Regions from separate parts of the Halomonas sp. TH-94 genome, predicted to be linked through region 2. Evidence: riboswitches for the same ligand, from Rfam matches in the RefSeq annotation. Region 2 holds a riboswitch; the other holds the start of a gene.

Region 1 (9,192 bases), on a different contig from region 2:
TTTCCGTGGCGCTGTGGACCACCGAGCGGCATCTGGCGGCGGTGGGCAGTACTCTACGCAGCCTGTTGACCATGCTCACGGTGCTAGTGCTGATGGTCGTTGCCGGTGCATTGCAGCTGGTGCCGGGTGGTATGGCGCTGCCGGCAAGCCCGGTGGGTTGGGGAGCGCTGGCGGCGCTGGCGCTGTTCTACAGCGTGGCTTTCTCGGTGCTGTTCATCAGCGTGCCGCGGCTGGAGATGGCGCGCAATGCGCCGGTGATGAACGTCGAGCCGGTCGCCTCGCTGCTGCTGGGCTATCTGGTGCTTGGGCAGCTGCTGTCGGGTATTCAGCTGATTGGCGGGGCGATCGTGCTTGGGGGTATCGTCACGCTCAGCCTTTCACCGCGCTGAGTTGGAAAAGACGGGTCGTTTACAACTCGATACCTTATCCCGGTGGCAATGGCTTGCAGGGAAAAATCCTGTGTACCACACTGAGGACCGGTGTATGGAAACACTGTTTCTTAATGGAGGTGCAGACATGAAACTGCTAGCCGTTCCCGCTGCCGTCGTGATGGCCGGTGCATTCGCTTCCTCGGCCCAGGCACAACAGGCTCAACCGCAGACTCAAGGTCAGGTTCAACCTCAGGCTCAGACCCAGGGGCAGGCCCAGCAGGGTACCCAGGTTCAAGCGCAACAGCGCTCTCAGGCTCAGGCGCAGCCACGCACCCAGCATCAGGGTCAGATGCCTATGTATCCACAGGGCTATATCGGCGCCGATGCCATGTTCTGGGATCTCAGCAACGACGCCGGGCCTTCAGGCGATTCCGCCGGCCTGCGCCTGCGCGGCGGCGCCCAGTTCAATGAATTCTTCGGTGTGGAAGCCCACCTGGGTACCGGCGGCTCAGATGGCCCGGTCGAGCTGGACCATCTCATCGGTGTCTACGGTAAGGGTATCGTGCCGCTGTCGCAGGAATTCCGTCTCTACGGTCTGGCAGGTATTACCGAAGTCGACTTCGATGTTGATCGCCAAGACGGCATTTCCTACGGTGCGGGCGCCGAGTTCGACATCGCGCCCAACTTCTCCGTTGGCGCCGACTACATGCGCTACCTGGATCGCTCCGACCACACCTTCGATGCGGCAAGCGTCGGTTTGCGCTATCGCTTCTAAAGCCGACTCAGTTCACCGCAGCGAACGCGAAGCGTCCCCGGCCAGGCCGGGGACGCTTCGTCTCGCCTGGTGGCCATGTCAGGCTCCGGGCCATTTCCCCTGTTCCTTCCAACTGGCCAGCAGTGCGGGCAGATGCTTGAGTTCCGCACTCTCCACGACCTCAACCTGATAGCCCTGCAGACGTTGAAGCTCGGTTAGCCGTTGGCTGGCCTTGTCGAACTCGCCGCAGGCAAGCAGCACGCGTGAAGCATGCAGGCCGGCGGAGTGGGCGAGTATCTCATGCAGCCGCTTCAGACCCTGCTCGATGCAGGCTTCGCCACCCGGGCGGGCGATGAGCCACTCCACGAACAGCAACTGATTGCACTCGACCGCCAGGCAATCGGATACCACGGGCTCGGCATTGTGCTGCACGCTCAGATCGAGAACATGGGCCCCGCTGCACATCTGGGTGAGCCCTGCCTCCTGGGCACTGAGCCAGGTGAACTCCGTCAGCCAGCCGCCACCCAGGTAAAGTGCGCTTTCCAGATCATCGATGATGATTTTCGTAGGGGCGTCGCTCGACCACTGCAGCAGCTGAGCATCATCGAGGGCGTTCAACGCGTCGGTGGCAGGAAAGCCCGGCGTTGCCAGCAGATGCTGGCATTCACCGCCTTGGCGCAGGCGAGCTTTCGAGCGCGGGCCGGGTGGCGCAAGCACCCCATCGCTGCCGTGAACGATGTCGTGAAGCTCGCCGAGCAGGCCTGCCAGCCGGTCGGCATGATGAGCGAGGTAGGTCGTGAGGCTCTTGCGCCGCTGGCTCTTCTCACGCCAAGGCGCCTTGTCGGAGAGGGCGCGAACCCGCTTGCGGCCATTGGCCTGCAGGTAGCGGTCGACATTCAGCACCGGTTCGATGGCAGTCGTTTCGGGTGGCATGTCTGGGCTGTCGCTGGCCAGTCGATACAGCAAGCCTGCCTGCGCATCGGTATAAAGCCAGTCGGCCGAGCAACGCTGCATGGCCTGGTGAAACAGCAGAGCCGTGAGCGTCGTGCAGCCTCCCGTATCCAACGATACCGAGAGGTGCGGCTCATCGAACTGCTGGCGATACAGTTCATCGGCCAGCGCATTGGCATATTCGGCGCAGAGCTGCGGATTCTCCGAGGCAAAGCCCGGTTTGACGTCGACATGCGTTGCAGCGGGCATTTCATGGCGCAGCAGTATTGCCAGGCGTTCGGCGGCCTGTGGCGTCGCCTGGCAAGGTACCAGCACGACTCGCTGGGGGCGCAGCTGAAGGATCGGAATCAGACTTATCTCGGGGCGCTCGGTCACCAGCGCGACGTGCAGGTGTGGCATGGGCTCGCTCTCTCCGCGCTTTTCCTGGCAGATTTCTACAGGCTACATCTCAGCGTTCCCTGATGTCTCCCACGTGAGCAAAAAAACGCCGGCGCTTGGCCGGCGTTTCGCTCACTAGGCTGGCTCACACCTCCTTATAGAGTTCCGCCCCTTCCTTGCGGAACTTCTCCGCCTGCTCCTCCATGCCTTTCATGACGGCTTCCTGGTCGCCGTTCAGCCCGTGTTCACTCGCATAGTCGCGCACTTCCTGGCTGATCTTCATGGAGCAGAACTTGGGCCCGCACATGGAGCAGAAGTGGGCCACCTTGGCGGAGTCCTTGGGCAGCGTCTCGTCGTGGTACTCGCGAGCAGTGTCGGGGTCGAGGCCGAGGTTGAACTGATCTTCCCAGCGGAATTCGAAGCGCGCCTTGGAAAGGGCATTGTCGCGTCGCTGGGCGGCTGGGTGACCTTTCGCAAGATCTGCAGCATGGGCGGCGATCTTGTAGGTGATGATGCCGGTCTTGACGTCATCCTTGTTGGGCAGGCCGAGGTGCTCCTTGGGGGTGACGTAGCAGAGCATGGCGCAGCCGTACCAGCCGATCATCGCCGCACCGATACCGGAGGTGATGTGGTCGTACCCCGGGGCGATGTCGGTGACCAGCGGCCCGAGGGTATAGAAGGGGGCCTCGTCGCAGTACTCCAGCTGCTTGTCCATGTTCTCCTTCACCAGGTGCATGGGCACGTGTCCGGGGCCTTCGATCATCACCTGCACGTCATGCTTCCAGGCGATGTGGGTCAATTCGCCCAGAGTCTTGAGCTCGGCCATCTGGGCCTCGTCGTTGGCATCGGCAACCGATCCCGGGCGCAGGCCGTCACCCAGCGAAAAGGCGACATCGTACTGCTTGCAGATTTCGCAGATTTCCTCGAAGTGGGTGTAGAGGAAGCTCTCCTGATGATGGTAGAGGCACCACTTGGCCATGATCGAACCGCCCCGGGAGACGATGCCGGTAACTCGCTTGGCGGTCAGCGGTACGTAGCGCAACAGCACGCCGGCGTGAATGGTGAAGTAGTCCACGCCCTGTTCGGCCTGCTCGATCAGAGTGTCGCGGAAGACCTCCCAGGTGAGGTTTTCGGCCACTCCGTTGACCTTCTCCAGCGCCTGGTAGATCGGCACCGTGCCGATCGGCACCGGCGAGTTGCGGATGATCCACTCGCGGGTCTCATGAATGTTCTGGCCGGTGGAGAGATCCATGATGGTGTCCGCGCCCCAGCGAATGCCCCAGGTCATCTTGTCGACTTCTTCTTCGATGGAAGAGGTTACCGCCGAGTTGCCCAGGTTGCCGTTGATCTTCACCAGGAAGTTGCGACCGATGATCATCGGCTCCGTTTCCGGATGATTGATGTTGCAGGGGATGATCGCTCGGCCGGCGGCCACTTCGGCACGCACGAATTCGGGCGTGATCTCCTCCGGCAGGTGGGCACCGAAGCCCTGGCCCGGATGCTGATGGCCGAGGATGCGCTCCACTTCCTCAGTGCCCAAGGCCTGGCGACGCTGGTTCTCGCGGATGGCGATGAATTCCATTTCCGGCGTGACGATGCCCTGCCGGGCGTAGTGCAGCTGGGTGACGTTCTTGCCGGCCTTGGCGCGGCGGGGCGTGCGGGTCAGGTCGAAGCGCAGTTGGGCCAGCGTCGGGTCGTTGGCACGACGCCGGCCGTACTCGCTGGTGGGGCCGTCGAGGAATTCGGTGTCGCCGCGCTCCTCGATCCAGGCACGGCGCAGTTCGGGCAGGCCGCGACGCAGGTCGATTCCAGCGTGAGGGTCGGTATAGGGGCCGGAAGTATCGTAGACCAGCAGCGGCGGGTTCTCCTCGTCGGCACCGGAGGTGCGGGTCGGCGACAGCGATATCTCGCGGAAGGGTACGCGGATGTCGGGGCGCGAACCCTCGACATGCACCTTGCGCGACCCGGGGAGCGGCTTGATGGCGGCCTCGTCGACCTTGGCAGATTCGGCGAGGAAGTGGGCAGTCTTGCTCATGGATAATCCTTGATGCGTTTGTTGTCGTGGGAAAGCTTAGAGGCTGCGGTCGAGCCCCATCTGCCAGAAATCGATCTCGAGCCGAGTGGCGTCGCGAAACACCTCGGCCAGTTCGGTGAAGCGTGCCGGCGTGACGTCGGCCAGTCGGGTGTCGAGCCATTCGAGCTCGGCGCGCATGGCGGCCTGGAACTCCTCGCTCTCATACATGGCGATCCAGGCGTCATAGGGGTTGGCGTCGCCGCGTACGGTGGAGTCTTGGGCGTTCAGCCAGTTGGCGATCTCGCCGTAGCCCACCAGGCAAGGGGCAAGTGCCACATGCAGATCTAGCAGGTCGCCGCGGTTACCGGTATCCAGCACGTAGCGGGTATAGGCCATGGTGGCCCGCGCCTCGGGTAGCGCGGCCAGTTGCGACTCAGTGATGCCCCACTCGCGGCAGTAACCCACGTGCAGGCCCAGTTCCACGTCGACGATGGCCTTGAGCCCCTCGTGGGCCTGGCGCAGATCGGCCAGGGTGCGGCTCTTGTAGGCGGCCAGCGCATAGGCGCGGGCGAAGTGGATCAGAAACAGGTAGTCCTGCTGCAGGTAGTGGCGAAAGGCGCCTTCGGCTAGAGTGCCGTCACCCAGGCCGCGGACGAAATCGTGCTCGATGTAGGCGCGCCAGTCGTCTTGGCAGGCGCGGCTCAGGTCGGTGAAGCGATAGCTCATCTTGCCTCCGGGTGTGAACGGATCCGGAGTGTGAGCGGGAGGAAGGAAGGGGTGACCGGGGTCAGGCGACGGCAGGTTGCCGCAAGGGGCCACCGCTTGATCCCTACGCCGGTACGAGCCGGATCAGGTTCTACGGGCCCCGCCGTGACGACAGCTCATTCGAACGACAGGTTCGAACCAAGCAAGCCGTATAGCGATCTCAGCCGGTTCCACCGGCACCCCGTCAAGCGTTCGGGTCAGTCTAGCAGGTCGACGCGCTCTTTCCAGTCATCCGTCTCACTTGCTTCAATCATGCTGGGTGTCGAGCCGTTCGAACCAGGCCGTGTTCTCGGGCAGCACCAGTTCGCTTGCCGGCTGGCCGCTTGCGTACCATTCCCGGGCGTTGCGCAGCTGCCAGCGGCGCCTGCCGTCTGCGACTTCGATACCCAGCCGCAGCGGCCCGAAGCGTGCGAAAGCGCGACCGGCGAGCTGTGAATCGCGCAGCGCGAGATTGGCCAGCAGTTCCAGTCTTCCACCGGCTTCAACGGCGAGATTCTCCAGCCGTACGGTGTCGTCATCGAACATGACTCGCACCTCACCGTGCACCTCGCCGAGAGTGAGTCTGTCACGCAGCCAGCGCCGCTCCCGGGCGGCGTCCACGAACAGATTGACCAACAGGCCGCTGTCGCGCATCGCCAGCTCGAGCCGGGCGTCGAGTTCCAGCGGCGCCTCCCAGCGCATGTGCCCCTCGGGCAGCGTGAGCCGCGCCCACCAGCCGTGAGTGAGGCTGCCACTGGCGTCAGTCAGACGCACGTCGGTCAGGCTGAGCTGCGAGCCGGCAACATCGAAAACGAGCGTGTCCAGATCGCCATCGGTGAGCCGGGCATCCAGGTGCAGCGTGCCGTCGAGCGTCTGCTCGTGCAGGACGAGGCGGGCGTCGGGAGCGTGCAGCTCCAGGCGGCCTGTGGCGTGCATGCCCTCCAGCTGCAGATGAGTGGCGATTCGCGCCTGGCCGGAAAGCAGGGCGATACCGCCACCCGGAGGCAGGTAATCGTTCAGGGATGCGAGGTCCGGCACCATGAGGTGGGGCATGTCGATACGCGTGTGCAGGGTGCGCAGGCCTTCCGGCAGGTCGAAGTGTTGTGCTCGGCTGTGAATTTCAAGCGAGCGCCCTTCTATCAGCGCGCCGTCGTCCGTCTGTCGGCGCAGGCCGAAGCGGGGCAGGGAGAGGCTGAGCTCCGCCCCGGGGTCGGCCACTTCCACCGTTAGCGAGCCGTCGCCGAAGGCTTCGTAGTGCAGGAACCTTGCGGCGAGGCGGTCGGAATGCACGTGCAACTGACTGCCGGGCGCAGGCGCGCCATCCGCGAATTGCAGGTCGGCGCTTAGCCGGCCGCCGCCCTGGATCGCCAGACCGTGCTCCTCAGGTAGAAAGGCATTGAGAAAGCCGAGCCGGTCGAGCAGGGCGTCCAGCCGTAGCGTGCCGGAAAGGGGCCTGCGCGGCGCCTCGCTGCCGGGCCAGTCGAAGCCGCCCTGGAGACTCGCCTGGCGGGCCACCACCAGCGTGCGCAGCGGCTCTCCGTCATTGGCCGAGGCGTTGAGCTCCATTCGGCTGCCGGAGAGGTCGATGCGCTGGCGGGCGGGATGAAGATCGCGCAGCGCCAGAGTCACGTCCAGTGCGCCTTCGAACGTTTCCTCCAACAGTCGCCCGTCGATGGCGTCGCCCGCCAGAGTGACGTGCCCCCGGACACGCTCTCCTGCGACGAAAAGCTGCCCGTCGCTGCCGGCCTGGCCGCCATGCAGCCGCAGCGGGGCGGCCTGGGGCAGATAGGCATTGAGCACGGTAACGTCGGGGATGCGCGCGCCGCGCCACTCTATCTGGGCCGTGTCGAGACCCTCGGCATGAGGGCTCGCCTGAGCGGCAGCAGTGAGGGAGAGGTGCTCTGCCTGGAACAGCCGTCGGCGATCCTCGAGGCGAGTGAGGTCCACTTGGCTGAAAGCGAGCTCGAGGCTCGCCTCGGGGTGGGGCTCGCCGGGGGTCAGTGAGAGGTGCGCACGCCCGTCGCCGCGAGCGTGGAAGTCGAGAAAGCGTGCACCCAGCGCTTCGGAGTGCACTTCGAGATGACTATCTGTCAGCGGCTGGCCGTTACGCACATGGAGCGTGCCATCGAGGCGGCCGCCGCCCTCCAGAGCGAGGCCGCGCCCGCCGAACAGTCCGGCGAGGAAGGGGTCGAGCACGCCGAGATTGGCTACATGACCGCGGAGTTCCAGCGATGCTTCCCACGGCGCTCCTCCTGATGCACGGCTGCCGATCAGGGCATCGTCGTCTACTCCACGCCAAGCCAGCGGCGAGCGGAAGCGGGCGACGGGCAGCACAAGCGCCGTGGTTAGCGGCTGCGACTCTCCCGGGGCGGCGGCTGCCAGATCGAAGCGCGTGCCGGAAAGGTCCACGGCACCGCGTTCGAGGTCGAGCTCGACGATGGGCAGGTGCAGACCGAGCCGCCCGATCAAGAGTTGGTCGCCGAAACGCACCGAGATGGCTTCACCGGCCAGATCGAAACCGCCGGTGACGCGCTCGGCGTCATAAACAAGTCCGCCCTGCAGTCGCGCCGACCCGCCTTCCAGCGTCAGCGGCAAAGGCGACGGCAGGTAACGGTCGAAGGCGGCGATGTCGTAAGCCTCGGCGTTGCGCCAGTGCAGTTCGGCATGCTGCAGCTCGTCCGGCGCGGCGTGCAGACGCAGCACGGGCGTCGCCAGCGCTAGCCGGAACCCCTCGCCGCTAAGCAGCGGGCGAGGCGAGGCGGGGGCACTGGCCAATGTCTCGGGCGGCGTCTCGACCATCTCGATGCCGTCGAGTGCCAAGGCCAGGCGCGCGCTTTTTGCCACTTCGACCTCGATGGTCCCGGCGCCGTCGATCCGGTAGAGTGCGCCCGCGTCCAGCCAGTGGCGCTCGTCGAGCCGCACGCTCAGGCGAGGGGAGTCCAGGCGCAGACGGCTGCCCGGCTGCACTTCGCCGCGTTCGATGGCGATCTCGCCTGTCAGATCGCCGCGTCCGTCGATTTCGAGCCAGCCCAAGGCGGCAAGGTAGGGATTGAAGACATCATAGGCGTCGCTGTGCCCGGCCAGGGACAGGGTGCCCGAGACGAAGCGGGTCGCCTCGGCGCCGGGATGCTCGGCCAGCCTCAGCGGCGCGAGGTTCAGGCTGGCGTCAAGCGCCACGCCTTCCACCAGCGATGTGTCGCCGTGCTGCACCGTGCCGCCTTGCAGCTGCAAGGTCGCACTTTCGACACCCAGCTCGCCGGTATCCCAGTAAAATCCAGCCAGATGCAGCGTGCCGCTGCCCTGCAGACGGTACTCATCGAGGCTCGCATGACGGATCTCCACCGCCTCGAGATCGCGAATCCGAATCTCCCTGTCGAGCAGCGGAGCGAGGGCGAAGCTTAGCGTGGCACGCTCGGCATTCAGCGCGAAGCGTCGTTCGGCGGTGCTCCCGACAAACTGCAGATGGGTCACCTGCAGGTGACCCGGGAAGAGTGTCCAGGCGCGCTTCCATTCCAGTGTGAGTCGCGGCGTGCGGTCGAGCTGAGCGCGTCCCCAATGGCTATTGAGCAGAAGATTGGCGGTGACGAGATAGAGCGCGTAGAGCAGCGCCAGGGACAGTAAGAGCCATGCCAGCAGTTTGAGCGGCGTGGGGCGGGTCATGACTGGCTGCCATATCCTTGTGGCATTTACCCTCCTGCTTACGAGAGGTGGCGGCGTTCAGTAGAGCCGAAACTCCCGGTGGTTCGGCACGCCCTGTTGCTCCTCGATCACCTTGCGGTAGCGCTTGTATTCCCATTGGTACTGGGCAGGGTCCAGGGCGATGGCTTCTTGCACGCAGGCGTTAACGCCGGTAGCCGATTGCTCCTCGTCGGCGGCATAGACCCGTTCGTCGGCGGCGAGGAAATGAATGGCAAAGCCGCGTCCGGGGATGCGCCGGGCCACGCCGGTCACCACGCGGGCATCGGTGCGGGCCACCAGCT
Region 2 (5,714 bases):
TATTCGCTGCGTCTGGGCGGTTTTCTGCCCTATGGCCTGGGAACCGAATATGCACTGGAGATAGGCGCAGCCTTCGGTTTTCTGCTGCTGGCCTTCGGCTTGGCCTGCAAGATCAATCGCCTGAAACAGGCCAAGCTCGAAGCGGAGCGCAAGACCTATGAGCTGCAGCGGACGCTCAACCATAAGCTCGAGAGCAAGGTGCATCAGCGCACCCATGAGCTGGAGCAGGCCAACCGCAAGCTGGCGGCCATGGTGCGCACCGATCCGCTCACGGGACTGCTCAACCGGCGCCAGTTCGAGGCGCAGATCAACGAGGAGATCCAGCGCCGTCAGCGTGACGGCAAGCCTCTGCTATTCGCCATGATGGATATCGACGACTTCAAGCCCTTCAACGACACCTACGGCCACCAGGCCGGCGATGAGGTATTGCTCGAGGTCGCCAACCTGCTCAAGGCCCATTTCCGCCGTGCCGGTGATCGCCTGTTTCGGCTGGGTGGGGAGGAGTTCGGTATCCTGCTTGAGGCCGACTCGCTGGATGCGGGGCGTTTCTCGCTGGAGCGATTTCGCCATGCCCTGCAGCAGTTGCAGATTCCGCATGAAGCGTCGCGCCACGGGGTGGTGACCGGCTCCTTCGGGCTGGTGTGCTGCGATGAGTATAACCAGCTGCCTTCCGCCATGGCGGTGTACCGCCAGGCCGACCAGGCGATGTACGAAGCCAAGCAAATCAGTCGCAACCGAGTCGTGACGCGGGCTCTGGTGGCGGAGGTGTGAGCGGAGGTCGCATGGACATATTGTTTACGTTGACGTTAACTGGCGCATGCCGGCACAACAACGACAGCAGAGGTTCACGCCATGACCGCACCGCTCAGCCGTTTCCCCGTTCCCGAATCGATTCACGACCTGCCCGATGACATCCGTGAGGCCATCCTCGCGGTGCAAGAGAAAGCCGGCTTCGTACCCAACGTGTTCCTGATGCTGGCGCACCGTCCCGATGAGTTCCGCGCATTCTTCGCTTACCACGATGCGCTGATGGAGCGCGAGTCCGATACGCTCACCAAGGCGGAGAAGGAGATGATCGTAGTGGCCACCAGCGCCCGCAATCGCTGCCTCTATTGCGTGGTGGCTCATGGCGCCCTGGTGCGGATCTATAGCAAGGACCCGCTGCTGGCCGATCAAGTGGCGATCAACCATCGCACCGCGCCCATCAGCGAGCGCCATCGGGTAATGCTCGACTTTGCCCTTCACTGCGGCCTGGAAGTCGGCGAACTCACCGACGAATGGCAGGCTCGCCTCACCGAAGCCGGTTTCAGCCATGACGACATCTGGGACATCGGTGCCATCACCGCTTTCTTCGGCCTCTCCAACCGCCTGGTTACCCTCACTGGCACGCCACCCAACCCGGAGTTCTACCTGATGGGCAGGGTGCCGCGGGATAAGCCCGCTTCCCTCTAGTACGGCGAATGGCTCAGGCGCAGCAGGTTTCCAGCAGCATCAGCACCGGTTCCAGCTGGCTGTCATGAAGTACCAAGACGCTGTCGCCGGTTGCGTCGTCAGGAGGGCGGACTACGGCGAACTCGCCTTCTTCCAGGTGAAATTCGTGGATCTCTCTGGGGCCTTGCGGCGTATTGCAGTGGATCGAGCGGTAGCTGTCGTCCTCGCCGTAGGTGAGACGGTGATAGACCTTGAAGAAGGTATAGAGCGTCAAGCCATGGTCGAAGCCGGGCCAGCGAGCGGGAATGGTGCGTGTTTCCTGATCGAGCGTTTCCCCCTTGGCTTCGGCGTCGGCGATGGCATCTGCCAGCGGGCCGGCCAGCAGCGAAGCGTCGTCGCGGGGCGGTGGGGCGGTGTTTTCCAAGGCCCGCTGATAGAGGGCGCGTACCTGCTCGAAGTCGTCGAGCGAGGTAACGGGGTGGTCGCTGTGGAACAGGTCGGCGGGTTCGAAGCCGCCATTCTCCCAGCCATGTATGACCCGCAGCGTCAGCTGCCCGCTGGCCAAGGGCCTGCATACGAGGGCCTGCAGCGCGACCCGCAAATGAAGCTGGCGCTCGACGTTCAAGTTGTCGAAGGCGGAGTAGGGGTCGGCAAAGATATGATGCAGATGCCCGGGGGCGTGTTCCTTGGCTTCGCTGAATGGCATGAGGGTTCCCTGCGGGGAGAAGGCGTTGAGAGACTGGCGAACGTCGGCGTTCGTAAGGTTTGTCGGCGTTCTCGTTATGGTTTTGTCGTTGTTATATCATTCCAGGGGTTCGAGGTCATATCGGCCAGTTGAAGGCTGGCTTTAGGCCTGCATGACAATTCATTCACTGTCGCCAGGGGAGTCTCGCTGCGGCGAGGCTGAGAGGGCGCAAGGCGCTGACCCTGGAACCTGACCCGGTTCATACCGGCGGAGGAAGTGCGACATGCCATACCTGACGTCAGCCGTGCTCGGCGCGGCGCTGCTGTGCTTTGCTTTCCTGGGGCTGCGTGCTCGCCGCGCCGATGGCCTTCTCGACGATTATGTCACTGCTCGCAATTCCCAGCCGGCCACGAGCCTGGGGCTCTCTTTTCTGGCGTCTGGAATGGGCGCCTGGATCCTCTTCGCTCCGCCGGAGATCGGCGCCTTCGTCGGGCCGCTGGCGTTGGCGGGCTATGCCATCGGTTCGGCGCTGCCCTTCATCGTGCTGGGGCTCTATGGTCCGGCGATTCGCCGTCACTTGCCCGAAGGGCGCAGCATCGGCGAGTTTGCCGAAGCCTGTTACGGTGCCGGTGTGCGCCGCTGGGTGTCGCTGGTATCGGTCCTCTACATGGCCTGCTTCCTGGCTGCCGAACTGACCGCCATCGGGGCCATCACCGCGCTGCTCTCGGATGTGCCGCCGGCGCTGGTGGTGATCGGCGTGGCCGTGACCACACTGATCTACACCGCCATCGGCGGGCTGCGCGCAAGCCTGGCGACGGATCGCTGGCAGGCGTGGCTGCTGATTGTGCTGTTGATCGTGGTGGGTGGAGTGGCGCTCTTTCGCCTGCCCGAGATGCCGGTCGGGGCGGCACTGCCGGCGATCCCTGTCGGCAGTGCGCTGGGGGTGGCACTGACGCTGATCATCGCGGTCACTGCCGCCAACCTCTTCCACCAGGGCTATTGGCAGCGGGTATGGGCCGCGCGGGATGACCGCGCCCTCAACCGCGGTGCCTGGCTGGGTGGCGCTACCACCGTGGCGGTGGTAGCCCTGGTGGGTGGGCTTGGCATGCTGGCGGCCATGAGCGGCGTGGCACTCGGCGAGCCGCCGATCCCCTTCTTTGCCCTGCTGGCCGAAGCGCCGGGCTGGCTGGCCATGCCGGCGCTGGTGCTGGCGGTCACGCTGGTCGCGTCCAGCGTCGATACCCTGCAGAACGGCATTGCCTCGCTGGCAGTGGCGGGCTCGGGCAAGCGGGGGCTCTCCATCGGTGCGGCGCGACTGGCAACCGTGGTGTTGATGGTGCCGGTCGTGATCGTGGCGCTGCAGGGGCTCTCGGTACTGCGCCTGTTCCTGATTGCCGACCTGCTGTGTGCCGCCATCGTGGTGCCGGTACTGCTCGGCCTTTGGCGGCGCATGTCGCCGCTGGCCGCGCTGGCGGGTGGGGTGGCGGGCATGGTTGGCGCCATTTTACCGGGCTGGATCGCCCATGGCAGCCTGGCGTCCGGCGTGCTGGCAGCGAGCTTCCCCGACAGTATCCCCACGCTGCCGCCGTTCCTCGCTGCGCTGGCGGCGTCGACCCTGGTCAGCCTGTTGATCGCCTGGCTGAGACCGCGCGCTACGCTGCGCAGCGCTTGAGCATTTGCCAGGAGGCCGCGTAGCGGCCAACCTCAGGGGGTGCGAAACCGAAACGGAGAGCGCCCCATGAGCGATACCCCCGATCCACGTCGTCGTCATTCCGCCCAGGTGGTGGATGGTGTCGGCAAATCAGCCAGCCGCGCCATGCTCCGAGCGGTGGGCTTTTCCGATGAAGATTTCCGCAAGCCTCAGGTGGGCATTGCCTCGACCTGGAGCATGGTCACGCCCTGCAATAGCCATATCCACGAACTCGCCGAGCGGGCCCGCGACGGTGCCGATGGCGCCGGCGGCAAGGGCGTGATCTTCAATACCATCACCATCTCCGACGGCATTGCCAACGGCACCGAGGGCATGAAGTATTCGCTTGTCTCGCGCGAGGTGATCGCCGACTCCATCGAAACCGTGGCTGGCTGCGAGGGCTTCGACGGACTGGTGGCCATCGGCGGCTGCGACAAGAACATGCCGGGCTGCGTGATCGGCCTGGCGCGGCTGAATCGGCCCAGTGTCTTCGTCTACGGCGGCACCATCCAACCGGGTAAGAATCACACCGATATCGTTTCGGTGTTCGAAGCGATGGGCGCCTATAGCCGCGGCGACCTGGAGCTGATCGAGCTCAAGCAGATCGAGGAGACGGCGATTCCCGGTCCAGGCTCCTGCGGCGGCATGTATACCGCCAATACCATGGCGTCGGCCATCGAGGCACTGGGCATGAGTCTGCCGGGTAGTTCGGCCCAGAACGCCATCTCCCAGGCCAAGCGTGAAGACTGCGAGGCAGCCGGAGCCGCGGTGCTCCACCTGCTCGAGCGCGATATCAAGCCTTCCGACATCATGACCCGTGAGGCCTTCGAGAACGCCATCACCGTGGTGATCGCCCTGGGCGGCTCCACCAATGCGGTCCTGCATCTGGTGGCCATGGCCGCTACGGTGGGCGTGCCGCTTTCGCTGGCCGACTTCACCGAAATTGGCCGGCGTGTTCCGGTGCTGGCCGATCTGCGTCCCAGCGGGCGCTACATGATGAGTGAGCTGGTCGAAATCGGCGGTATTCAGCCGCTGATGAAGACGCTTCTCGATGCCGGCATGCTGCACGGCGACTGCCTGACGGTGACGGGGGGCACCCTGGCCGAGAACCTGGCCGAGGTGGAGCCCTATCCGGTGGGACAGACCATCATTGCGCCACTGGAGACCCCGCTGAAGAAGGAGAGCCACTTGCGCATCCTCTACGGCAACCTGGCCCCGGAAGGGGCGGTCGCCAAGATCACCGGCAAGGAGGGCACGCGGTTTTCCGGCAGTGCACGGGTGTTCGGCTCCGAGGAGGAGGCCCAGGCACGCATCAACGACGGCACCGTGACGGCAGGCGACGTGGTGGTGATCCGCTATGAAGGTCCCAAGGGCGGCCCCGGTATGCGCGAGATGCTCACGCCCACCTCGGCAATCATGGGACGGGGGCTGGGCGATTCGGTGGCCTTGATTACCGATGGCCGCTTCTCCGGCGGCAGCCACGGCTTCGTGGTGGGGCATGTCTCCCCCGAGGCCTTCGATGGCGGCCCGCTGGCGCTGGTCGAGGATGGCGACGGCATCACCATCGATGCCGAGGCCGACACCATCGAGCTGCACGTCGCCGACGAGGAGCTGACTCGCAGACGGCAAGCGTGGCGCCAGCCCGAGCCCCGCTATACCCGAGGCGTACTGGCAAAATACGCACGCACGGTGAGCTCGGCCTCCACCGGGGCGCTGACCGACGTGCCGCCTGATTCATGAGCCGGGCTTGGGCTGGGCTGCGTTTGGCTTGTCACCGTTGCCTTGGCTAGCTTGATAAGACACCCAGTGAATAGCGACCCGCAAGGAGGCATCATGGCCAATAGTGGAACCAGGCAGGCACGTGTGGAACCGATCCGCGATGCCCAGGACATCAATCTACCGGTGACC

Evidence for each region. Region 2 has a riboswitch for thiamine pyrophosphate ahead of AC2VNO_RS17035 (sodium:solute symporter family transporter). Riboswitches for the same ligand answer to the same signal wherever they lie in the genome.
Region 1: another riboswitch for thiamine pyrophosphate. It lies ahead of tenA (thiaminase II); the one in region 2 lies ahead of AC2VNO_RS17035 (sodium:solute symporter family transporter).

The regions. Positions count from the first base shown of each region.
Region 1 covers NZ_JBYCKL010000016.1:6,047-15,238, reverse strand. The annotation lists gene AC2VNO_RS02865 (DMT family transporter) at 1-389, shown strand, start outside; gene AC2VNO_RS02860 (porin family protein) at 517-1,146, shown strand; gene AC2VNO_RS02855 (PDDEXK family nuclease) at 1,225-2,475, opposite strand; gene thiC (phosphomethylpyrimidine synthase ThiC) at 2,600-4,489, opposite strand; gene tenA (thiaminase II) at 4,526-5,194, opposite strand; TPP riboswitch at 5,278-5,427, opposite strand; gene AC2VNO_RS02840 (translocation/assembly module TamB domain-containing protein) at 5,480-8,872, opposite strand; gene AC2VNO_RS02835 (lysophospholipid acyltransferase family protein) at 8,930-9,192, opposite strand, start outside.
Region 2 covers NZ_JBYCKL010000096.1:120-5,833, reverse strand. The annotation lists partial or broken gene AC2VNO_RS17050 (sensor domain-containing diguanylate cyclase) at 1-771, shown strand, start outside; gene AC2VNO_RS17045 (peroxidase-related enzyme) at 853-1,452, shown strand; gene AC2VNO_RS17040 (hypothetical protein) at 1,466-2,137, opposite strand; TPP riboswitch at 2,302-2,410, shown strand; gene AC2VNO_RS17035 (sodium:solute symporter family transporter) at 2,400-3,788, shown strand; gene ilvD (dihydroxy-acid dehydratase) at 3,855-5,546, shown strand; gene AC2VNO_RS17025 (hypothetical protein) at 5,640-5,714, shown strand, end outside.